One region of the Alcanivorax sediminis genome, then DNA from elsewhere that is predicted to be linked to it. Evidence: predicted binding sites of a transcription regulator. Region 1 holds the regulator's gene; the other holds the start of a gene.
What was found. The regulator PhoB, encoded in region 1, activates phosphate uptake and scavenging genes when phosphate is short. The targets are predictions, from matches to a motif close to TGTCATANNNNTGTCANA.
Positions count from the first base shown of each region.

Region 1 (11,872 bases):
CTGCCATGGGGCGCCGGGCACACCACCACCGGGCAGGCCGGGGTCTTGATGGTCACCGGCATCACGCCATAGCTGACCTCAGTGGTTTCACCAGACAGCGTCTTGGCAAGGGCACGGGCAGACGCCATCAACGGCAGCACATAAGGCAGCACGTGGCCTTCCACTTCCGCGCAGTCGCCCAGCGCATAAACGTCTTCGGCACTGGTTCGCAGGGTCTTGTCCGTGATAATGCCACGGTTGGTTTCCAGACCCGCTTCCTGCGCCATGCTGATACGCGGACGCAGACCAATAGCTGACAGCACCACATCGGATTCGATTTCACTGCCATCGGACAGCTCGGTCACCAGGGTCTCGCCCTCACCGTGGTGTACCGCCTTGGCCAGCGGACCAAAGTGGAAAGACACACCCAGTTCCGCCAGGCCGTTGCCCACCGCTTCTGACGCGGCCTCTGGTAACAGCAGCGGTAGACAGCGCCCCATGGGCTCAACCAGCGCGACCTCATAACCGCCATTGGACAGATCGTTGGCAAACTCACAGCCAATCAAACCACCGCCGAGAATAGTGACCTTCTTCTTGCCTTCCAGCGCCGCGCGGAATTTGGCGTAGTCCATCAGATCATTGACAGAAAACACCTTGCCAACCGCATCGCCTTCCAGCGGCGGCGTCCAGGTATCGGCACCCAGGGCCAACACCAGCTTGCTGTAATCCAGGTGCGCATCCGGCAGCAGTACGCGCTTGGCAGCGGTATCGATGCCCGCCACATGGATGCCGGTACGGACTTCCACGTTGAACTGCTCTGCCACCTTTTCCGGCGTGGCCATGCACAGATCATCCGCGGTCTTCTCCTTGGTAAAACCGGCAGACAGCATGGGCTTGGAATAGTTGCGACCGTCGTCTGCGGTGAGCATGACGATGGGCGTTTCCTTGTCCAGCTTGCGGAATTCCTTGACGGTATTGAAGCCGGCCAGACCGGTACCGATGATGACGACTGGGTTCATGGATGATCCTTAAAGTGCGATGGATGGGCAGAGGTGCTGTGGGCCAGGCCTGTCAGCGTGGCGCGGAAGTCAATGGAGCCCCGCATCCACTGCGGGGCAAATCCCGGACAATGCTGTCCGGAATCAGATTTCCACCATTTCGAAGTCTTCCTTGCCGACGCCGCAGTCGGGGCATACCCAGTCTTCCGGCACCTCATCCCAGGCGGTACCCGGGGCAATGCCTTCTTCCGGCAGGCCTTCGGCTTCGTCATAAATGAAACCACAAACAACACATTCCCACTTCTTCATGGTGAACCTCATCAATTAATAGTAAGCGCACACTCACAATGGCGCATACAGGGCGTTTCTCGGGGGAGCCTAACCTATCGGTGCCAGCCCCAAAAATCAATGACAGTGGGCACTGTCATATTCAGACGCTGCGGGCATCTGACCGGGCTCCACTTGCCCTGACTGCCGCCATGGGCCATAGTCCTGCCGCCTGCGTTTTCTGATCTGTAGAGACATTCATGCTGCCTGCCCCCCTGCATCCTGACAGCCACTGGCGCCCGCTGGAACAGCTGGTGATGCCTGTGCAGATCCGCGACTGGATGGCTGACCCCGATTCCCTGACCCTGCGTCTGAAGCGTCATGGCCAGTTTCGGGTCATTCCGGGCTTTCACGCCATGGCCGTGCCCGCCCTTGAGGAAAGGCTGCTTCTGGGGCTACCGGACCGCCAGGCTGCACTGATCCGCGAAGTCACCCTGATGCTGGATGATACGCCCGTGGTCGCTGCCCGCAGTATCCTGCCCATCACCAGCCTGCGCGGCGCCAATCGCTCCCTGGGCCACATGGGCAGTCGCTCCCTGGGGCTGGAGCTCTACAAACGGCCGCTTTGCCAGCGTGATCAGGTCTGGGCCCGGCTGGCATCCCCTGGTCACGGCCACCCGGTGTGCTGGGGCCGCCAGTCACGCTTTATCAAACGCGGCGCGCCATTGCTGGTGGCGGAGTATTTCCTGCCGGCGTTGTGGGAGAAGGTAGGAACGGAGGTGCAAGCGACAAGCTTCAAGCTGCAAGGCGCGGACCACGCATCTGCCTGATCAGCATTACCGATGATGGCGAGTAACGAGTTTCGAGTTGCGAAAGGCAACAACCCCGCAAGCGGGCCGGGGTTTTGATTTTCGAAACTCGCTTCTCGTAACTCGAAACTGTCTCCTTGCAACTTGCATCTTGTCACTTGAAACTTATCCCCGCCCTGACAACCGGATGTCCCATGTTTGCCTTCGTTGAACGCCGCTATCCTGCCCTATGGCCATACCTGCAATTGATGCGCCTGGATCGCCCCATTGGCACCTTGCTGCTGCTGTGGCCAACTCTCTGGGCGGTGTGGATTGCCGGGGAGGGCGCGCCAAGCCTGAAGACCATCGTCATTTTCTTTCTCGGTGTTGTGATCATGCGCGCCGCCGGTTGCGTCATTAATGATTTTGCCGACCGGGATTTTGACGGCGGCGTCGAGCGCACCAAGGGGCGGCCGTTGGCCACCGAGGCGATCAGCAGCAAAAAAGCACTGGCCCTGTTTGCCGGGCTGGGCCTGCTGGCCTTTGTGCTGGTGCTGTTCCTGAATGAGCTGACCTTCTGGCTGTCATTCGGCGGTTTGGGTCTGGCGGTGCTTTACCCGTTCACCAAACGCTTCACTTTCATGCCGCAGCTGTTTTTGGGTGCTGCGTTCAGCTGGGCCATTCCCATGGCCTTTGCTGCGGAAACCGGCGAAGTACCGGAAATCGCCTGGCTACTGTATGTGGCCAATGTGGTGTGGACTGTCGCCTATGACACCCAGTACGCCATGTGCGACCGGGAGGATGATCTGAAGATGGGCATCAAGAGTACCGCCATCCTGTTTGGCGATGCCGACCGGCTGATGATCGGGGTGTTGCAGGGACTCACGTTGCTGGCACTGATCATGGTCGGTCAGCGGCTGGAGTTTACCTGGCCCTGGTATGCCGGCATCGCCGCCATGTCGCTGACCTTTATTTATCAGCATACCCTGATCCGTTACCGGGAACGCTGGCCCAGTTTCCACGCTTTCCTGAACAATCACTGGAGCGGGGCGTGCGTGTTTGTGGGGTTGTATTTCCAGTACTTTTGAGTAGCAAGCTTCAAGCAACAAGCTACAAGCTACAAGCTACAACGCGGGTCAGGGTTTCAGGTTCTGCCATGCCGTACCCGCGATTAATGGCTGATCAAACCTTACGGCTTCAAGTCCAGCCCACTGCTTACCCACTCGGACCTGGAAACGCGGCCCCCGAAGTCTTCGGGTGGCTCCGCAATCGATCCGCGTTGTAGCTTGCAGCTTGAAGCTTGTCACTACTCTTGCATTTCCCCCAAATCCAGCCCAACTTGTCATACTGATGTCATAAAAGAGCAATCTAATAGGGTCAAATCACAGACAGGCAAGGAAAGGTACGCCATGTCCCGAAACCGCATATTGATTGTTGATGACGAGCCCGCTATCCGCGAGATGGTCGCCGTCGCCCTGGAATTGGCCGACTTTGACGTTCTGGAAGCCGAAAACGCCCAGCGCGGCCACGAGATCATCGTGGACGAACGCCCGGATCTGGTTTTGCTGGACTGGATGTTGCCCTCCGTCACCGGCATCGAGCTGGCCCGCCGCCTCAAGCGCGACGAGACCACCAACGAAATCCCCATCATCATGCTCACCGCCAAGAGCGAAGAAGATAACAAGGTGCAGGGGCTGGACGTGGGTGCGGACGACTATATCACCAAGCCTTTTTCTACCCGCGAACTGATCTCCCGTATCAAGGCAGTGCTGCGCCGCGTTTCCAGCGCTGCGGCCGAAAAAGCCATCGAGGTAGAAGGGCTGTGCCTCGACCCCGTGAGCCACCGCATTAGCGCCAATGACGAGCCTGTCGACATGGGGCCCACCGAATACCGCCTGCTGGAATTCTTCATGAGCCATCAGGAGCGCGCCTATTCCCGCACCCAGCTGCTGGACCAGGTCTGGGGTGCCAATGTGTATGTGGAAGACCGCACCATCGACGTCCATATCCGCCGCCTGCGCAAGGCCCTGGCCCCCTTTGGTTTTGATCGTTTTATCCAGACAGTACGTGGCACCGGGTACCGTTTTTCAGTGAAGGCGGCCAAGGCGTCCTGAAGTGGAAAATGTGATAGGGTGCAGCTTGTTCGCCGTACCCCGATGATTCCCGAAAAGGGCAACTCGACAGCATGAAAGCCAGTCTGGCCAAAGAAGTTAACCGCATTGCCGGCCTTATCACACTGGCCGCCGTTGCGGCCCTTGCCGTCGGCCATATCTGGCCGTTGCTGGCGGGCCTGGTGGGTTATATTTTCTGGAGTACCCGCCAGCTGTTCGCCCTGTATAGCTGGCTAGTGCGCGATGACCACACCGAGCCACCGGACAGTATCGGCCTGTGGGGGGAGTTCTACACTCGCCTGGAACATCTCTTTCAGAAGGAACGCCGCGCGCAGGAAACCCTTCAGGGCATCATTCATCGAGCCCAGCAATCGGTTAATGCCCTGGAAGACGTGGTCATCCTGATTGATCAACACGGCTATCTCGAGTACTGGAACCTTTCTGCCGAACGCTACATGGGCTTCAATGCAGGCCAGGATCTGGGCCAACCACTGACGAACCTGGTCCGCCACCCGCGTTTCACTGATTACCTGCACGAAGGTGATTTCAAGGAACCGCTGGAAATCCCCTCTCCGGTAGATGACAACCGTATTCTGCAATTCCGGGTCACGGAATTTGGCGTAGGCGAACAACTCATCATGGCCCGGGATGTGACCCGTCTGCATCACCTCGAACAGATGCGAAAAGATTTCGTCGCCAATGTAAGTCACGAACTGAAAACCCCGCTCACGGTGCTGAAGGGTTATCTGGAAACATTGCTGGATACCGTTCCCGAAGAGCAGGCGCGTTTACGCCGGGCGCTGTCCCAGATGGAAAGCCAGTCCAATCGGATGGAAGCCCTGGTGACCGACCTGTTGCTACTGTCCCGACTGGAAAACACCGATGCCGACAATGACCGCCAGGCCGTGGCCGTGCATGGCATGCTCAACCGCATGCGGGAAAATGCGCTGGCCATCAGTGCAGACAAACAGCACGTCATCGAACTGGAGGTACCCGATGATGCTCGCCTGGTCGCCAACCCTGCAGAACTGGAAAGTGCATTCGGCAACCTGATTACCAATGCCGTCAAGTACACTCCCGCCAACGGCCACATCAGGATCAACTGGTGGCAGGATGACAAGGGCGCACATCTGTCGGTGACAGACAATGGTCTGGGTATAGACCCGGCCCACATCCCCCGTCTCACTGAACGCTTTTACCGACCCGATAACAGCCGCGTCACCCAGACCGGCGGCACCGGTCTTGGATTGGCCATCGTCAAGCACGTCATGATTCGCCACGGTGGGCGACTCGAAATCAAGAGCCAGCTGGGACAGGGCAGCACCTTTACCTGCCACTTCCCCATTGATCGACTGGTCAACAAGCCCACGGCGGTGGCGGGATAACACGCCCTGTACGCAGGATGCCTTTCTCCTGCGAGCATCAGTGTTAGCGCCACAATCAATACGATTCCAAGCAACGAGTTGCGAGTTGCGAGTTGCGAGTTGCGAAAATCAAAATCGGGTTTGCCTTTCGAAACTCGTCACTCGACACTCGCTTTCTGCGCTGTCTAATCGCATCAATGGCAGAGAAATCCATGAAAAAAATCTGTGTGTATTGCGGTTCCAGTTCCGGCAAGGGGGATGCCTATCTTGCCGCTGCAGATAAGCTGGCTGACGCGCTGGTATCGCGCGGCCTGGAGCTGGTCTATGGCGGCGCCAGCATCGGCATCATGGGGGCGCTGGCCAGCGCCGTGATGGAGCGCGGAGGGAGCGTGATTGGCATCATGCCGCAGGCACTGATGCGCCGGGAAATCGGCAACGATCACCTGACCGAGTTGCAGGTGGTTGATTCAATGCATGAACGCAAGGCCGCCATGGCAGATCAGTCCGATGGATTTATTGCCTTGCCCGGCGGCATGGGCACTTTCGAGGAACTGTTCGAGATTCTCACCTGGGCTCAGCTGGGCTTTCATAACAAGCCTGTCGGCCTTTTGAACATTGATGGCTATTACGATCACCTGATCCAGTTTCTGGATCATACGGTAGAGCAAGGACTACTGCGCCAGCAGCATCGTGACTTGCTGCGGGTTCAGCAGGACCCCGAAACATTGCTCGACAACTTCCTTAGCGAACCCGCGCCTTTACTGGACATCTGGATCGAGCGCACGAGCCAGTTGTGAGCAGGACGCTGCACGCGAGACAATCGCGAGTTTCGAGTTTCGAGTTTCGAGTTTCGAGTTTCGAGTTTCGAGTTTCGAGTTTCGAAGAGCAAAACCCGGTCCGGCTATAACCGAAAGGGTTTCCTCTTGATCTTTTGCCTTTCCAAACTTGAAACTCGTACCTCACAACCCGCGCCTTATCTTACGCTAACCCTTCAAGGTGTCGTGCCACTCTTTCAATGCCTGGAGTTGTTTGGCAATCATTTCACGGGTTTTCTCATCAGTGAGATTACCGCTTTCATCGCACTTCTGATGCGCTGCCGACACAAACACTTCCGGCTTGTTGAGCGGATGTACATCCAGATACACCAGTACCTGACGCAGGTGATACTGGCTTCGGCTGGTTCCCATCCCGCCCATGGACGCTCCCATGATCGCAGCCGGCTTGCCGGCAAAGATACTGCCCTCGACCCGGGATAACCAATCAATGGCATTCTTCAACACACCTGGAATGGAATAATTGTATTCCGGGGTAGCGAATAGCAAAGCATCCGCCTTGATGATTTTCTGTGCCAGATGAGCAACCGCAGCAGGCTTGTTGTTACCATCTTCATCGCCGTTATAAAGCGGCACTGCTGAAATGTCGGCCTGTTCAACCCTTACTCCTTCCGGGGCCAGTTCTTTCGCCGCGCGAATCAGTCCTGAATTGAACGATGCCTGTCTGAGAGACCCTGAAAACGCTAACACATTCATGCAATCACTCCTGCACCTGGGGTTATCGGTTCTTTCGTTTGCCACGGTACGCCCGTTAGCGCATGAGATGAACACCTCATTTCAGAAATCAATCCAACGTTGCGCCGCCTACCGACGTAGCCAACACTTTTTGCAAATCCCCTGGCATTTTTTACGTCCTGGCGCTGACACTGCCGGGCAACCATGTTTATCTTGTAAAGACTGGGCGAGGGGCCTTTTTCGGGTCACGGCTTTTCACTATGACAAGACAATAAAGGAAATCAGTTCATGGATCTGTTACGCATTCTTATTGCCATCCTCCTGCCACCGTTGGGCGTTTTTCTACAGGAAGGGCTGGGCAAGCATTTCTGGATTAACATCGTTTTAACCCTGTTCGGCTACCTGCCTGGCATTGTGCACGCCGTGTGGGTGATTGCCTCTCGCTAACCGTAACGCCCCGGATCAACCGGGGCGTTACTTTCTCTTTAGAGTAGTGACGGTTCTGCCGTCAGTGTCCCGTTGCGATAATCACTCAGGGCCTGATTGATCTCATCCTGGGTGTTCATCACAAAGGGGCCGTATTGCGCTATGGGTTCGCCCAGAGGCTTACCCGCCAGCAACAGCAACCGTGCACCGTCTTTGCCAGCCTGCACGGTGACGGCTTCACCGTCAGTGAGTGTCGCCAGATGGTCACAGGACACCGTTTCACCCGCCACCTGCATCGCGCCTTCAAACACGTACAGGAAACTGCCATAGCCTTTCTTGATCGGCACCGTGAGACTCTCCTGCGGGCGCAACACCACATCCAGATAGAGCGGATCGGTGGCACCGCCTTTAACCGGTGCGGTGAGCACGCCGTTGTCCAGGGTGACTTCACCCGCGATGGCTTTCACCTGGCCACCCGTGGGTAAATCCTGGCGCGGCATTTCCGTGTCCACGATGTCGCGGTAGCCGGCGGGCTTCAGTTTTTCCGCTGCCGGCAGATTGATCCACAATTGAAAACCACGCAGCAAACCATCCTGCTGTTGTGGCATTTCTTCATGAATAATTCCGCGGCCTGCGGTCATCCACTGTACGCCACCCTGCTTGAGATCCCCTTCGTTTCCAAGGTGATCACGATGGCGCATATGGCCTTCCACCAGATAGGTCACGGTTTCGAAGCCACGGTGCGGGTGCGGCGGAAATCCGGCAATGTAATCGTCCGGATTGTCCGAAGAGAAAGCATCCAGCATCAGGAACGGATCCAGGCGCACCATTGGGTTATAACCCAGCGCGCGCTTAAGGCGAACGCCAGCACCGTCGGATGTATCCAGGGCCCGAATTGTGTTGAGAATTGTGCGTTCCATGGGAACCTCCTGATAATTCGTTTCGAGAAGCGAGTATCAAGTTGCGAAAATCAAAAGAGAACTACGTCTTTGCCTTTCGCTTCTCGTAACTCGCAGCTCGCAACTCGTTACTGGTTGATAATTTCTCGCTCCCCCAACCGCTCACGGCCATGGGGAGTATGCCAATCCAGCTCCGGGCCGATGGAAATAATTCCGTGGGGGTTTACCGTCGGGTGGCTGCAGAAATAGTGGTGGCGGATATGGGCCATATTCACCGTTTCTGCCACCCCGGGCAGCTGGTAAATCTCTTTCAGGAACCCTTGCAGGTTCGGGTAATCACTGATGCGTTTGCGGTCACATTTAAAGTGCGTGACGTAAACCGGATCGAACCGCACCAGGGTAGTCCACAGACGAATGTCGGCCTCAGTCAATGTATTGCCGACCAGGTAGCGCTGCTCAGCCAGGCGTTGCTCAAGGGCTTCCAGGCGTTCGAACAAGGTAGTTACCGCTTCGTCATAGGCCGTCTGACTGGTCGCAAATCCGCTTTTGTACACACCGTTATTCACGTCGTGATAAACCGGCTCGTTGATCGCATCAATATCTGCCTGCAACCCTTGCGGGTAATAGTTACCCGGCAATGCCCCCAGATGATCGAAGCTGGCATTGAACATGCGGATGATGTCGGCAGACTCATTGCTGACAATGGTTTCACGCTGCTTGTCCCACAACACCGGCACGGTGACCCGACCGCTATAGCGATCATCCGCTTTCAGATACAGCTCATACAGTTTTTCAAAACCATAAAGCGCGTCACCCGTGGCGCCGTCAAAGTCATCACGCAATTCCCAACCGTTTTCCAGCATGTGCGGATGCACCACCGAGACACCAATATGCTCCTGCAAGCCTTTCAGGGCCCGCACAATCAAAGTGCGATGCGCCCAGGGGCAGGCGTAGGAGACATAAAGGTGATAGCGACCGCTTTCGGCTGCAAAGCCGGATTCACCGCTGGGCCCTGCCTCTCCGTCTGCGGTGATCCAGTGTCGGAACTGGCTTTCGGACCGCTTGAAACGACCACCCGTGCTCTTGGTGTCGTACCACTTGTCCTGCCATTTGCCATCTACCAACAGTCCCATGATGTCTCCTGATCAGTGTCCCGGATTTATTGCGTTAAACGTGCCTGTTGCCGCGTTTAACTAATCGCCGCCCTGGCTTCGTCCATGGCTTTTGCCTTCGTCTCATCACCCATGTTCAGCCCTTCGGCAAACACGAATTCCACGTCCGTAATGCCTACAAAACCAAAGAACAGCTTGATGTACGGGGTCACCGTATCATTCTCGGTGCCGGCGTAGAGGCCACCGCGAGCCGCCAGGATAGTGACAGGCTTGTTCTCAATCAGACCCTGAGGACCGTTTTCGGTATAGCGAAAGGTGATCCCTGCCCGTGCCACGTGGTCGATCCAGCTTTTCAGCTGGCTGGGAATGCCAAAGTTGTACATGGGCAACCCTACCACCACGTGATCAGCCGCCTTCAACTCCTCGATCAGCGTCATGGAGAAATCATCCACTTGCTGCTGCTCAGCAGTACGATTCTCCGCCGGCGTGAAGAAGGCTCCAACGCGGTCGCCGTCCAGGTGGGGGATCGGATTGGCAGCCAGATCCCGCTCCACGATGGTGGCGTCGGGATGTTCGGCTTTCAGAGACTCTACCTTGGCGTTCACCAGGGTGGAGGAGTTGCCGCCATCGCTGAAAACACTGCTCTTGATCACCAGAATATTCATGTCGTTCACTCCATCGCGCTCACCGACCACCTTGGCCGGGTGTATTTATTCGATGAAGCTATTGTGATTTCAGTTTAGGCGATATAAAACGGAGTAAATTTGCTTGTTTAGGTCAGGAATTTCGATATGTCAGCCAAAATCTCCCTGGATCAGTGGCAGGCTCTCATTGCCGTGGTCGACGAGGGCGGCTACGCCAACGCCGCTGAAGCACTGGACAAGAGCCAGTCCGCCATCAGCTATGCGGTGCAAAAAATTGAAACCGAACTGGGGGTCCGGGCGTTTGCCCTGGAGGGCCGCAAAGCCAAACTCACCGAAACCGGCCAGATGCTATACCGCCAGGCCAAGATTCTGGTGGAAGAGGCTGAGCGAATCGAAAGTACCGCTATCCAGTTGAGCCAGGGCTGGGAACCGGTGGTACGTGTGACCGCTGACGCCCTGTTTCCGCAACACTGCATGCTCACTGCGCTGGACGCTTTCGCCCGACAGAGCCCATTGACCCGTATTGAGTACACGGAAACGGTGCTCTCTGGCACTGATGAGGCCCTGTTACGTAAGGAAGCCGATGTGGTCGTCAATGCGCGGATTCCGCCCGGCTTCGTTGGTGAACCCCTGATGCGGGTTCGCTTTCTGGCCGTGGCGGCGGCTGATCACCCACTGAACCAGCGGGAAACGCTGACTCACGAGGACCTCCGCCAGCATCGCCAGATCGTCATCCGTGATTCTGGTACCCGCCGCATGGATGCCGGCTGGCTGGGCGCCGAGCAGCGCTGGACCGTGTCGCACTCGTCCACGCGCAATGCGGCCATTCTCCGCGGCCTGGGCTTTGCCTGGATGCCAGAATCAGACATCGGCACCAGTCTTGAGACCGGCGAATTGAAGGTGTTACCGCTGGCAGAGGGCTTCGAGCGTTTCGTGGATCTGCACCTGATCTATGCGGACGGCCAATACGCCGGGCAGGCTGCCCGTTATCTTGGGGAACAGATTCGTCTGGCTGTTGCCCAACCTTGTCCGGGCGTCACGGTTTAGTGACCCCCGCATCGGCACACTGAATAGCAAAGCACTTTGGAGAAGTTCATGCGTCCACTGATCCTGATGATTGCCAGCCTGCTGCTCAGCGCCTGCGTCAGCCCGGTGGTCATCGACCAGCAAAGCGGCACCAATCCGGGCAACTACCAGACCTACGCCTTCATCGACCAGAATCAGGACACCCCGCGGGCACTGGACGACCAGCGTGCCCGCAAGGCACTGGAAACCGCTCTTGCGGCCAAGGGGGTACAGCCCGCGGCGGCGGATCAGGCCGAGGTTCATGTGCGGCATTTTTTCAAACGCGAGCAGCGCTATGACGGCTCTGTCATGCAGTTTGGTTTTGGCTACGGCTTCGACCGTTTTGGCGTCGGCGCCAGTACGCCGGTGGAAGGGGAGATGACCGAGGAATACAAACTTGTTGTTCAATTCGTCGATCCCGCCAGCAATAATGTGGTGTGGCAGGCCACCAGCCGCGACCGCCTGCACGATGAAATGAGTAGCGAACGGCGTCAGGCCCACATCGACAAGGCCGTGAAGGACATGTTCGAACGTCTGAACTAAACGGCGCTCTTCACTTCACCCCACGACCCTCGCTCACCGGGATACCGCTTGGACGCTGTCATCATTGGGCCCCTGGCCTTGCCTGCCCCCGCCTTTGTCACCCTGATTGCCTTCTTTTCCGCCCTGCTGACTTACCAGTGGTGGCAAAAGCGGGTAGACGGCGAGCGC
Region 1 covers NZ_WIRE01000001.1:543,022-554,893, forward strand. The annotation lists gene GFN93_RS02280 (NAD(P)/FAD-dependent oxidoreductase) at 1-998, opposite strand, end outside; gene rd (rubredoxin) at 1,122-1,286, opposite strand; gene GFN93_RS02290 (chorismate--pyruvate lyase family protein) at 1,505-2,074, shown strand; gene ubiA (4-hydroxybenzoate octaprenyltransferase) at 2,248-3,120, shown strand; gene phoB (phosphate regulon transcriptional regulator PhoB) at 3,442-4,146, shown strand; gene phoR (phosphate regulon sensor histidine kinase PhoR) at 4,218-5,528, shown strand; gene GFN93_RS02310 (LOG family protein) at 5,720-6,304, shown strand; gene GFN93_RS02315 (NADPH-dependent FMN reductase) at 6,491-7,036, opposite strand; gene GFN93_RS02320 (YqaE/Pmp3 family membrane protein) at 7,304-7,462, shown strand; gene GFN93_RS02325 (pirin family protein) at 7,501-8,361, opposite strand; gene GFN93_RS02330 (glutathione S-transferase family protein) at 8,469-9,473, opposite strand; gene GFN93_RS02335 (FMN-dependent NADH-azoreductase) at 9,530-10,117, opposite strand; gene GFN93_RS02340 (LysR family transcriptional regulator) at 10,244-11,143, shown strand; gene GFN93_RS02345 (DUF4136 domain-containing protein) at 11,192-11,704, shown strand; gene GFN93_RS02350 (TlpA family protein disulfide reductase) at 11,753-11,872, shown strand, end outside.

Region 2 (11,872 bases), 2.4 Mb from region 1:
CCTCTACAACGCACTGGGCATCTTCCTGCCGTTGATCACCGTAAACTGCGCCATCATGGGGGCGTCCCTATTCATGGTGGAGCGTGATTACAACTTCGGTGAATCCGTGGTGTATGGCCTGGGTGCGGGTACTGGTTGGGCGCTGGCTATCACATTGCTGGCGGGTATCCGTGAGAAGCTGAAGTACAGCGATGTACCGGATGGCCTGAAAGGCCTGGGCATCACCTTCATTACTGTGGGCCTGATGTCGCTTGGCTTTATGTCATTTTCCGGCGTGCAGCTGTAAGGGAGAGTTGAACAATGAGTGTCGAGATTATTCTCAGTGTCGTCATGTTCACTGCCATCGTGATTGCGCTGGTGGCCGTGATCCTGACTGCACGTTCCCGTTTGGTCAGCACTGGTGATGTGCACATCGATATCAATGATGATGCAGAAAAGGGCATTGATGCCCCCGCTGGTGGCAAGCTGCTGGGGACCCTGGCTGATCAGGGTATCTTCCTGTCTTCCGCCTGTGGCGGTGGTGGTACCTGCGCACAGTGCCGTTGTCAGGTACTCGATGGTGGTGGTGACATTCTGCCTACCGAAGAAGGTCACTTCACCAAGGGTGAGATTCGCGATGGCTGGCGTCTGAGCTGCCAGGTGAACGTGAAGCAGGACATGAAGATTCAGGTTCCTGAAGAGTTCTTCGGGGTGAAGAAGTGGGAGTGCGAAGTCGTTTCCAATGACAACGTGGCCACCTTCATCAAGGAGCTGACCCTGAAGCTGCCCGAAGGCGAGAACGTGGATTTCCGCGCTGGCGGTTACGTGCAGCTGGAAGCACCGGCCTATGATATCAACTTCTCTGACTTTGATATTGCCGAGGAATACCGTGGTGACTGGGAGCGCTTCAACTTCTTCGATTTGAAGGCGAAGAATCCGGAAACGGTTATCCGTGCCTACTCCATGGCCAACTACCCGGAAGAGAAGGGCATCCTCAAGTTCAATATCCGGATCGCCACTCCGCCTCCGGGCTCCAAGGATATCCCGCCGGGTATCATGAGCTCCTTCGTGTTCAACCTGAAGCCAGGCGACAAGATCACCGTATTCGGACCCTTCGGTGAGTTCTTCGCCAAGAAGACCGATGCGGAGATGGTATTCATCGGCGGTGGCGCGGGTATGGCTCCCATGCGCAGCCACATCTTCGATCAGCTCAAGCGCCTGAACTCTGATCGCAAGATGAGCTTCTGGTACGGTGCCCGCAGTGTTCGCGAGTGTTTCTACACCGAGGAATACGACCAGCTGGCAGAAGAGAACGATAACTTCGAGTGGCATCTGGCGCTGTCCGATCCGCAACCCGAAGATAACTGGACTGGTCTCACCGGTTTCATCCATAACGTGCTTTACGAGCAGTATCTCAAGGACCACCCGGCCCCTGAAGACTGCGAGTTCTACATGTGTGGACCGCCGATGATGAACGCGTCGGTCATCAAGATGCTTGAAGACCTGGGCGTGGAGCCGGAAAACATCCTGTTGGATGATTTCGGCGGCTGATCCCGAACGCCGGCCCTCGGGCCGGCGTTTTTGTTTGAGCTACAAGCTACAACGCGTGCCAGGGCCTGATGTTCAGGAAGGTTTGATCCCGCGTCTAGCCCGGAGGCGCGGGCACTGACTCCCAAAACCGGATATCTCATCCCGTGTTGCAGCTTTAAGCTTGTAGCTTGATTCTCCCACATACCGGACCGAACCATGACCCGCATCCTTTCCCTGTTGGTGCTTTCCCTGACATTGCTGTTGAGCGCTTGTGACGACAGCAAAAACCGGCTGTCAGTGCTCAGCGGTCCGACCATGGGTACCACCTGGAGTGTCAAATACACCGGCACACCGGATGAGAGCATTGATTCGCTCAAGGCCGATATCGAGGCGGCGTTGGAGCAGGTGAATGCAGAAATGAGCACTTATCGTGCGGATTCCGTCCTCAGCCAGTTTAATCAGGCTGCGGCGGGCACGTTAGTGGATTTGCCGGCAGATACCCAAAAGGTATTGAAGGCCGCTTTCTCTCTCTCGGAAATGACCGGTGGGGCCTATGACGTTACGGTTGGCCCGTTGGTGAATTTGTGGGGCTTCGGCCCGGAGTCTGATCGTTTTGAACCACCTCAGGCAGACGAAATTGAGGCGGCTCGCCGTCGGGTCGGATGGCAATCCCTGCTTCTCGATGGGCCACGGCTGCTGCAGCCTGGGGAGGTGTACGTTGACCTGTCCTCTATTGCGAAAGGGTTTGCAGTAGACAAGGTTGCCGAGCTTATGGACAAACATGGTCTGAAGTCCTGGCTGGTGGAAGTGGGTGGCGAATTACGTGCCCGGGGTACCAAACCCTATGGTCAGCCCTGGCGTATTGCCGTTGAGCGTCCCATTCCGGGCGTTCGTGAAGTGGAGCAGGTGGTCGCCCTCAAGGACATGGCGGTGGCGACCAGCGGGGATTACCGGAATTTCTTCGAGTCGGATGGTAAACTGTACTCACACACTATTGATCCACGCACGGGGTACCCTGTGCAACATGCCCTGGCGTCGGTGTCCGTGTTGCACAAGAGTGCCATGATGGCCGATGGTCTGGCCACGGCGATGACAGTGCTCGGACCCAAGGAAGGCATGGCGTTCGCCAAGGCGAATGAACTGGCGGTGTTTTTTATTGTCAGAACAGATGAAGGCGTAAAAGAGTTGTCGACTCCTGCCTTCGATGCAATCGTAGAGGACAAGTGACATGTTGATGACCATTATCTTTGCTGTGGTGTTTATGGGGCTGCTGTTCGCCGGCATGGCCATTGGCGTGATCATGTCCAACAAACCGCTACAGGGCTCCTGCGGTGGCCTTGCCAATCTGGGCCTGAAAGAAGGCTGCGAAATCTGTGGTGGTGATCGCGGTAAATGCGAAGAGAACAGCAAGAAGATCGACAGCGAGAAGGCTGCGGCCCTCGGAAAGGATGTAATGAAGATGTAATGCCAGGCCTTCGGCGTTACAGAAAGAAGCCCGCCTCGTGCGGGCTTTTTTACGCCCGTTGGGTGACATTCTAGTTACGGGTTTCGAGGAGCGAGTGACGAAAGGCAAGACCTTTGCCAGCTTTCGGGGTTAGGTTTTGTTCTTCGAAACTCGCCAGGTTTTCTGGATAGGGGCGCAGAGTTTGCAGACTGTTTACGGACCCAACACCACCGCCGTGCGCAGTTTGGCCTGACCGTACTTACGCATCTTCTCAAATTTTTCCCTGGTGATAGGCACATGCTGGCAGTCCAGCGGAACCTGATCTTCGCCCGGGTCAGGGTCGTGGATGTAGAAGCATTCCTCATCACTGCCGCTGATCGCGATCCAGTGCGGAGCCTTGCGCCCATCCAGGCGCCAGGTGCTGATCATTACCAGCACAATCTTGCCGGCGGCGATGGCCCTGTCCAGGTCGTTTGCCGTGAAATCCTGATAGTTCACCTTGATGCCATCCTTCTTGCAGGTATCGACAAAATACTGGTGCAGGGTGGTGATCACGGTCTTCTTGTCCGGATCGCGCACAGAATCCACAAACAACGGGCCTTTCTGGTTACACCAGACGGAGGCGGATAGCCCGCGGCGTTGGGCGGCTATCGCCAGCCCCATGGGATGACAGCCTCCGTGGCCTGCGGTCATGTAGATGGTGGTCGCTTCTCGCCACAGCAACAGCTCTTCGGTGGTGTCTGGTGTTCTGTCTTTCAAGGCAGCCAATGCCATCAACAGACAGGCCGGCCCACAGGTAAAGGGTGTGCTCTGTTGTACCCAGGGTAAATGCAGACGCGCGTCGTTGGCGGGCTGGTAGTGGAGACGCTTCTGATAGCGGAGGGCGTCTTGATGGTCTTCGTAGTAATCCGGTGTCAGGCCGAACAGCCGGTAGCCTCGCTTTTCATAGAGTGCGATGGCGCAGTGGTTGTCCTTGCGCACCTCCAGGCGAAGATAAAGACGGCGCTCTTCATGGGCATAACGTTCTGCAGCATCCATCAGCTTTTCCCCCAGTTTCTGACCGCGCAGTGAAGGGTCCACGGCGATGGAATACAGGCGCGCCAGCCGGGTACCCGGTTGCAGTAGCACCAGCGCGTAGCCGGCCAGTGTCCGGTCCGCAGTTTCGGCGATGATGAAGCCCTCATGCCTGCGCTTGATCCATTTCTGGAAGCTACGGCGGGACAGTCGATCCAAATCAAAGCAGCGGTGTTCGAGCGCTGTGAGCGCGTCAAGATCAGCAGGCAGGGCAGGGCGGAGGGTGACGGAGCACATGGTCCTTGTTCCTTGAGAGTAGCCCAGCATAAGGCAACTGAGGCACAGGGAACCAGTGGAATATGAAGCGGGCGAGGAATGAGTTTTCAACGACGAAAACATTCCAGATGGCGAGTTTTGAATTATGGAAGCTGCCGAAGCCGGCCAGGGGGCCGTTGGTGTATCGCCGGTGGCAGTTATCTGAACCCCACGGCATACTGAACTTATCAAAAAGGAGGGATGTAATGCCGCAACAGGATCCGGTCAGGGGGCTGGTGCTTTCCGGGGGTGGAGCCCGTGGGGCTTATCAGGTTGGTGTGCTGTCGGCCATTGCCGAGTTACTGGATCGCGGTACTCCCAACCCTTTTCCAATTATCTGTGGTACCTCTGCAGGCGCTATCAATGCGGCGGCCCTGTCTGCCAATGCAGGGAATTATCGCACTGCGGTGCGCGGGCTGGAGCGTGTGTGGTCCAACCTGACTGCGGAGCAGGTATACCGGACAGATCTTTATGCCTGCCTCAAGGGGATTGTGCGTTGGCTGTTCTCCGGTTTCACCACAGGGCGTACCCCGGATCGCAGTGCCTTGCTGGACAATCTTCCCTTGCAGCGCCTGCTGACACTGGTGGTCAATTTTCAGCGCATTCAACAGAATATTGAGCTGGGCCACCTTCGCGCGCTGTCCATTACCGCATCCAACTATGCGACCGGTGAATCGGAAAGTTTCTTTCAGGGGGCCCCGGATCTGGCGGATTGGGTGCGTGCTCGGCGCAAGGGCAAGCGTTCCCGGATTGGCGTAGAGCATCTGTTGGCCTCGGCAGCCATTCCGATCCTGTTCCCTGCCGGTAAAGTCGATGGCGGCTACTACGGTGATGGCGCCTTGCGCCAGCTGGCGCCACTCAGCCCTGCGGTGCACCTTGGTGCTTCAAGGCTGCTGGTGATTGGTGTCTCTGGTAACGCTTCAGCGACCCGGCAAAGGGTGCTCGCTGGCTACCCTTCAATGGCTCAGGTGCTGGGTCATGTACTCAACAGCGTTTTTGTCGATACCCTTGAAGGGGATGTGGAGCGTTTGGAACGTATCAATCATACCCTCTCCGCTCTGGGAGAGCGGGCGCGACGAAAGCATGGCATCAGCCTGAGAGAGGTGGATGTGCTGAAGATCTATCCTTCGCGTCCGATTGATGAGATTGCTGCGGAGCACCTGAAGGAGCTGCCGCGTACCTTGCGTTTCTTCCTGCGCGGTTCCGGTGCTACCCGTTCGCCGGGCGCCAGTGCCATGAGTTACCTGCTTTTTGAGCCCGGGTTTACCCGCGCCCTGATCGAGATGGGGTACAAGGACGCCATGGGGCGCAAGGATGAAATCCATGCGTTCTTCAGCCCTGAGCCCCTACTGGCCAGGGGGAGGGCAGGCGCGGAAAGTGATGATCAGCTCGATGCTCCGCCAAGATCCGCATAACGGTGCTTGCGGCGAAAATGGCTGACAAAGCTGGTGGGGTAGTCAGTGATGATGCTGTCCACTTTCAGCCGCGTCAGTCGATCCGCTTCGGTCAGGTCGTTGACTGTCCAGACAGAGACTCTTAGCCCACGCTTGTTGGCCCGACGCATCAGTGACGGGCTCACCAGTGAAAAATGGGCAATTAGCCAGGTGCATCCCAGCGCCTGAGCCCGTCGAGTGGGTTGCAGGTAGCGATACTGACATACATAGCCCCGTTCGATGTCCGGTGCCATGGTGCCCATCATGCGCAGGAAGCCGGTGTGGCTGGACGTGACCACCACACGAGACTGGAGCTGTTGCTCGTGAATCATATGTGTGAGGTGGTGGGCCAGTTGGTGGAGAATAATCCTGTCGGCGCCTTTGACCTCAAACTGAAAGCGCATTTCAGGCCCGCACAGATCCACCACTTCCTGTAGTGAGGGAATACCGGTAGGGCTATGCCAGCCTGGTGTGTTGCGACGGGCATCCATGACCCCCAGTTGCGCCCGGGTGTATTGCCGCACACTGCCTTTCATGCCCGTGGTACGGGTGATGTCGCTATCGTGCAGGACAATCAGCTGGCCATCTGACGACAAACGAACATCCAGCTCCATTTCCGTCACCCCGGCTTCGATCGCCACCTGAAAACTGGCCAGCGTGTTCTCCGGCGCTTCGCCACGGGCGCCACGATGTCCCACCAGCGCTGGGGCTGAGGGGGTGAGGGGGATGGCTGTAACGGGTTGAGTCATCGCAATATTCATACGAGTAATTCTTTGCCAGAAAGATGACAGCGCTGTGACCCACAGGCAATAGGGGAGGTGTCATTTTTATGACTTGTTGCACTTGTAACCTGCCTGTCATGGCTTCGGGGCTTGGTCAGCAGGGTCGAATACGAGCAGGAGGTTTGGGTGTCGGTGCTATTGCGTTATGTGCAGTGCCTCCTGGTGGGGTGGCTGCCAGACTATCAGGGCACGACCCGTGGTGTGTCGCTGCAGCGTCTGGCGGTGCTGCTGTTGTTCTGGCCCTTGTTTCTACTCGTGCAGGGTATTAATGGAATTGGGTTGTTGCTGGATCATGTTCTGTTTCCTGATTTCCGCCGGGTGCAGATTCGTGAGCCTCTGTTTGTGGTAGGCGTGCCCCGTAGCGGCACCACCTTTCTGCATCGACTGCTGGCGCTCGATGAGCGCTTTACTACCACGGCGCTCTGGGAGCTGCTGTTTGCGCCTTCCATTACCCAGCGCTATTTCTGGACTGCGTTGGCCTGCCTGGATCAGAAGATTGGCCGCCCGTTGGGCAGGCTGTTGTCATGGAGCGAACGCCGCTTGCTGGGTGGGCTGGATGGTATCCACAAGACCGGCCTGCTTGACCCGGAAGAAGATTATCTCGGGTTGATTCCCGTATGGGGCTGTTTCCTGTTGGTGCTGGTGGTGCCGGCTCCAGCGCTGTGGCGCCTGACGTTTCTGGACCGTGATGGCAGTGACAGAGAAAAAGCCCGATTGATGAAGGCTTACCGTCGATTCGTGCAACGCCATCTGTATTTTCATGGCCAGCACAAGCAGCTGCTCTCGAAGAACCCGTCGTTCACGCCCTGGTTGCAGACGCTTTCACATACCTTTCCCGATGCGCGCTTTATCGGCTGCCTGCGTAACCCCAGTCAATCGGTGCCTTCACAGATCAACTCGATCCTGATCGGTGCGCAGATCTTTGATGGGCGGGACACCACCGCCTACTGGCGTCAGGGTTTCCTCGCCATGCTGGATTACTACTATCGGCATCTTCTTTCTGCTCTGGTCGCAATGCAGCCTGAGCGCCAGGCCATTTCGGTGATGGAGGTGCTGGCAGTAGAGCCTGCGGAGACGGTGCTGAGGTTTTATCAGCAGTTTGGCTGGGAGGCGGATTCGGCTTTCCGGGAGCGGTTGGAAATGCAGGACCGCCAGGCCAGGCAGTACCAGAGCGGGCATCGCTATTCCCTTGAAAACCTAGGGGTGGATGCCGACACACTGAACGAGACGTTCGGGTGGGTCTACGACCGCTTTGATTTCCCCCGCCCACGGGACAGTGTGGCCTGAGCGGCTGTTACATTCTGTCGCACATTCAATTCTGGCCACCCAGGAAGTGTCACAATTTGGACATCCTGCGCGTTGATACTCGCCCCATGGATACCAAAACGCTTCGTGTACTGTTTGTGGTGGATGCGATCAAGGGCCGGAATGGCGTCGGTGCCTATTTCCAGGATCTGGTCTCGCATCTGGAAAGTCAGGTGGAACGGGTTGAACTGGTCCAGCCGTGTCTGCAGGATCCACACCCTTGCCAGGGGGCTTCCATGCCGATTCCAGGCGATCCTACCCAGCGACTGTTCTTTCCAAAAGTCAGAGAGCTCAGTGCGCTGGTCTGGGAGATGAAGCCCCATGTGATCGTGATCCCGGGGCCGGGCATTTTCTCCATGATTGGCTACTGGATCGCCAGGAAATGGGGTATCCCGGTGTGTGTGACATTCCAGACCGACTATAACCGGCTGGTAGAGCTTTACTGGGGCAGACGGCTGGCAAAATGGGCGGGGGGCTTCCTTAACTGGGTGAACCGTACCCTGTTCCAGGGCAGTGAAACTGCCGCCACCATCTGCGAATCCATGATTGCCCAGGCTCGGGCTGCGGGCGCCCGTAATCCTCAGCTGGTAGGCACCCCGCTGGCGCGGGAGTTTGTACAGACTCCGGTCGCGCCGCTGGCAGAAAACGTTTCACGGGTCTGCTATGTGGGACGTTTGGCTGCAGAAAAGAACATCGAATCCTTTCTGGAGCTGGCCGCAACTCGTCCGGACTTGCAGTTCGAAATTGCCGGTGATGGCCCCTTGCGTGGCAAGGTAGAGGAGGCATGCAAACGCCACGGGAATCTGACCTTGCTGGGCTGGTGCAGTCGTCAGCAGGTTGTAGAGCTGATTGATCGCAGTGAGGTGCTGGTGTTGCCGTCAGCTGTGGAGGCTTTTGGTACCGTGGCTCTCGAAGCCATGGCAAGGCAGCGCCTGGTCATCACTACACCTGCCTGTGGCATCAACGAGTGGCCCGGGCTAGCCAGAGGGCTGTGGGTCATGGAACAGGGCGAGAGCCTGGCTGCGACCCTGGACCGGCTCATCGCTCTGGCGGCACCGCAACGATTTGCCAAGGCGGTGGACGCCCGTGAGGCTGCACTGACTATGAATAGCGATGCCATTGGTCACTGGGGGGCGGTGTTGGCCCATTGTGCTGCCATGAAGCCCATGGGGGCGAATCTGCCGTCACCCACCCTGGCGCTGCTGCGTCGCCTGAGCAGTCATCATGTCTGAACTGGTGGTTCGCAAGCCCGGTGCTCTGCAGGCACTGGTCAGCATTCATGATGTGATGCCGGACACTCGACCACAGGTGACGGGCATGCTGGAAAGGCTGTCGTTGCCTGCAGAGGTGGTGACCCTGCTGGTGGTGCCGGGCAAGCACTGGTCCAGTGATGATCTGGACTGGCTGCGCCGTTTGCAGCAGGCCGGGCACCCGCTGGCTGGGCATGGGTGGTCTCATCGTTGCCAACCGCCTGTCACGCTCTATCACCAGTTGCACAGCGCCTTGCTGTCCCGTCAGGTGGCTGAACACCTGTCTTTTACTGGTGCGGGAATTGTTCAGCTTGTGCAGCGGTCTCACCGCTGGTTTGACGAGCAAGGGCTGGCTGTGTCCTCTCTTTACGTCCCTCCCGCCTGGGCGCTGGGCAAGGTGAGCAAGGCTCAGTGTGCTGAACTTCCCTTTGAGCAGGTTGAAGTGCTGGGCGGGTTGCTGAATACCCGAAATGGGGCGCTGACCCGTCTGCCGCTGGTGGGTTTCGAAGCCGACACGGTCATACGGGCGCTGTTCCTGGCCGTGTTCAATCGGATGAATGTGAACCGTGCGCGCAAGCAGAGCTTGCCCCTGAGGATTGGCCTGCATCCGTTCGACTTCTCCTGGCGACTATCCAGCCAGATTGATGAACTGCTGAAGCAGGTTGACGTTTTTCGACGTTACGATGGCGTCATGAATGCGGCTGCGGGGGTGGCTGTGTGATTCGAATGCTCAGCCTTCGGCCACACGAAGTTCCTTTTGACCCGGTCTAAAAACAAGAAAGATGTTTACTTGAGCTGCCCGGAGACCAATTTGCAGGGCCGTCTGGTCGATGATGTCATTCTGAGATAATTCCGAACATTCATTCTCTTCTGTGGACGCGCTACTTTTGCCGCGGTGTCACCCATCACCATAACAATAATGCGGAAAGGGATTATGAAGCGTCATGTTGGGATTACTCTGCTGGCCTTTGCCGGGGTCGTCATCTCGGGTCAGGTGCTGGCGAAAAAGGATTACGAGGATTACAGCCGCAGTGAGCTGCGAGCGATGGCAGAACAAAGCCGCAAGTCTGTTGAGGAAACGGATGGTTGGCAGACCGACAAGGTCGCGGTAGATGAAGGCGCCATCAAGGGTGCCTGGAGTCCGGTGCCATTCCAGCCCCGTTATTTTGATTACCCTCCGGAGAAGCTCAAGGCCAAATGGGGCGAGTTGACCCGGGCGATTCGGGTTCCCTTTCCCTCGGCTGACTATCTGCAAGAGCGCATTGAGCGATTCCCATTGCTCAAAGAAGAGTTGGGGCCGGACTTCGATGGAGACTACGAAGCCCTGTCGCAACAGATCCTGCATACCTGGCGATTGTTTTTCCGGGGAGATTTCCGGGATGCCAAGGACTACGGTGCTCAATTGGGTGCCTTTGGCAAACTCCCCGCCTACCTGGCACAGAGTATCCAGGCGCTTTACCTCACTGAGAGCCGTGAGAAGAAACTGGATATGCTTCAGGACGTGGCTAACCAGATTGCTGACTATGTGGATGTCCTCAAGGAGATGAAGGAGGAACCCAGGTTCAAGGAAGACTATATGGTGTTGCGCCTTGGGTATGCCTTTGCCATCGGTCGTCTGGCAGAGGAGGCCACACCGTTGGAGGCGCTGAGAAAGAACTACTTGTTCAAGGTCAGCAATGCGCTGGACGATGCGGTGGACATTGATCCCGATCATCCCGTGGCGCTGGCCATGCAGGCAGCCAAGGATGCGAACATTATTCGTGTGGTGGGCAAGTTGCTCGGACGTCTGACTTTCGGGGCGAGACTAAGCCGGGTGGAAGATGGCTTTGCGGCTTCCTTCCAGCAGGTGGACGATCTGGCCATTGTCCACTATGAGTATGCCAATTCATTGATTTACGTGAACCGTAACCGTGATATCTATCGGGCCTTTGATCAGTTCAACACTGCCATTGGTATTCACCCCAAGTCGGCCATGGAAGCGCTGGACTCCATGTATGCGGCCAAGCGTTTCAAGGAGATTCAGGATTATTACCTGAACTACAAGCAGAGCTTCCGCTCTTTTGAGCGTGAGCGTCGTGAGTACATGGAGGTCAAAGATGAAAACCTCTACAACGTTCTCAAGCCGCCCTTCCTGGTGAGCGAATACATCAAGCGCAAGGAAGAGGGGCATGAGTTCAGCATGGTGGATTGATGATAGAACCGCTTCACGCGAATCGCATCTTGCAGCGCACGTAAAAAAGCCCGCCCGGGTTACCGGGCGGGCTTTTTCGTATCAGGCTTCATGCCTCTGACGTCAGGCAGCCTTACTGCTGCTGTGCCGGTGCCGTGCACTGGAAATCGGCACTAATGGTCCAGCCGATGCAGTCGCCGTCCTGGGTTTCAGTCTTGCAGGACTGACTGGGTTTGCCGGCAGGAATGGCGCCATTGTAACCCCAGCGCTGGCACTGGCCGGAAGCGGCCTGCAGGCCTTGCTGCCAATCTACTTTCGGGCTTTGCATCAGGCTGTAGTCATAGGCCATGACCACGGTGCCCTGGGACTGGTCTCCACCGGCGACGCGGACGGTGGACGGGGTGGCGCAGGCGGTCATCAGGGCCGCACTAGCAACGAGTAGCAACGTAGAACGCATGGTTCTGGCTCCGGTTGGTTTATCGGTATGAGTTACCGGGATCAATCCCGGTAGCGTTTGGTCAGGTCCCGGTAGGCGTCTACGCGACGGTCGCGAAGGTAGGGCCAGATGCGGCGCACGGATTCACTGCGGTCCATGTCCACATCGGCAAGCAATACCTGTTCACTATCGCTGTCAGCCTGGGCAAGGAACT
Region 2 covers NZ_WIRE01000001.1:2,971,826-2,983,697, reverse strand. The annotation lists gene nqrE (NADH:ubiquinone reductase (Na(+)-transporting) subunit E) at 1-286, shown strand, start outside; gene nqrF (NADH:ubiquinone reductase (Na(+)-transporting) subunit F) at 301-1,530, shown strand; gene GFN93_RS13625 (FAD:protein FMN transferase) at 1,726-2,736, shown strand; gene nqrM ((Na+)-NQR maturation NqrM) at 2,738-2,974, shown strand; gene GFN93_RS13615 (GNAT family N-acetyltransferase/peptidase C39 family protein) at 3,167-4,264, opposite strand; gene GFN93_RS13610 (patatin-like phospholipase family protein) at 4,489-5,697, shown strand; gene GFN93_RS13605 (glycerophosphodiester phosphodiesterase) at 5,667-6,476, opposite strand; gene GFN93_RS13600 (sulfotransferase) at 6,624-7,784, shown strand; gene GFN93_RS13595 (glycosyltransferase) at 7,871-9,034, shown strand; gene GFN93_RS13590 (polysaccharide deacetylase family protein) at 9,027-9,773, shown strand; gene GFN93_RS13585 (hypothetical protein) at 9,987-11,243, shown strand; gene yecR (YecR family lipoprotein) at 11,356-11,679, opposite strand; gene GFN93_RS13575 (carbon-nitrogen hydrolase) at 11,721-11,872, opposite strand, start outside.
Region 2: the regulator PhoB is predicted to act here: its motif matches at 6,533-6,550, upstream of GFN93_RS13605 (glycerophosphodiester phosphodiesterase).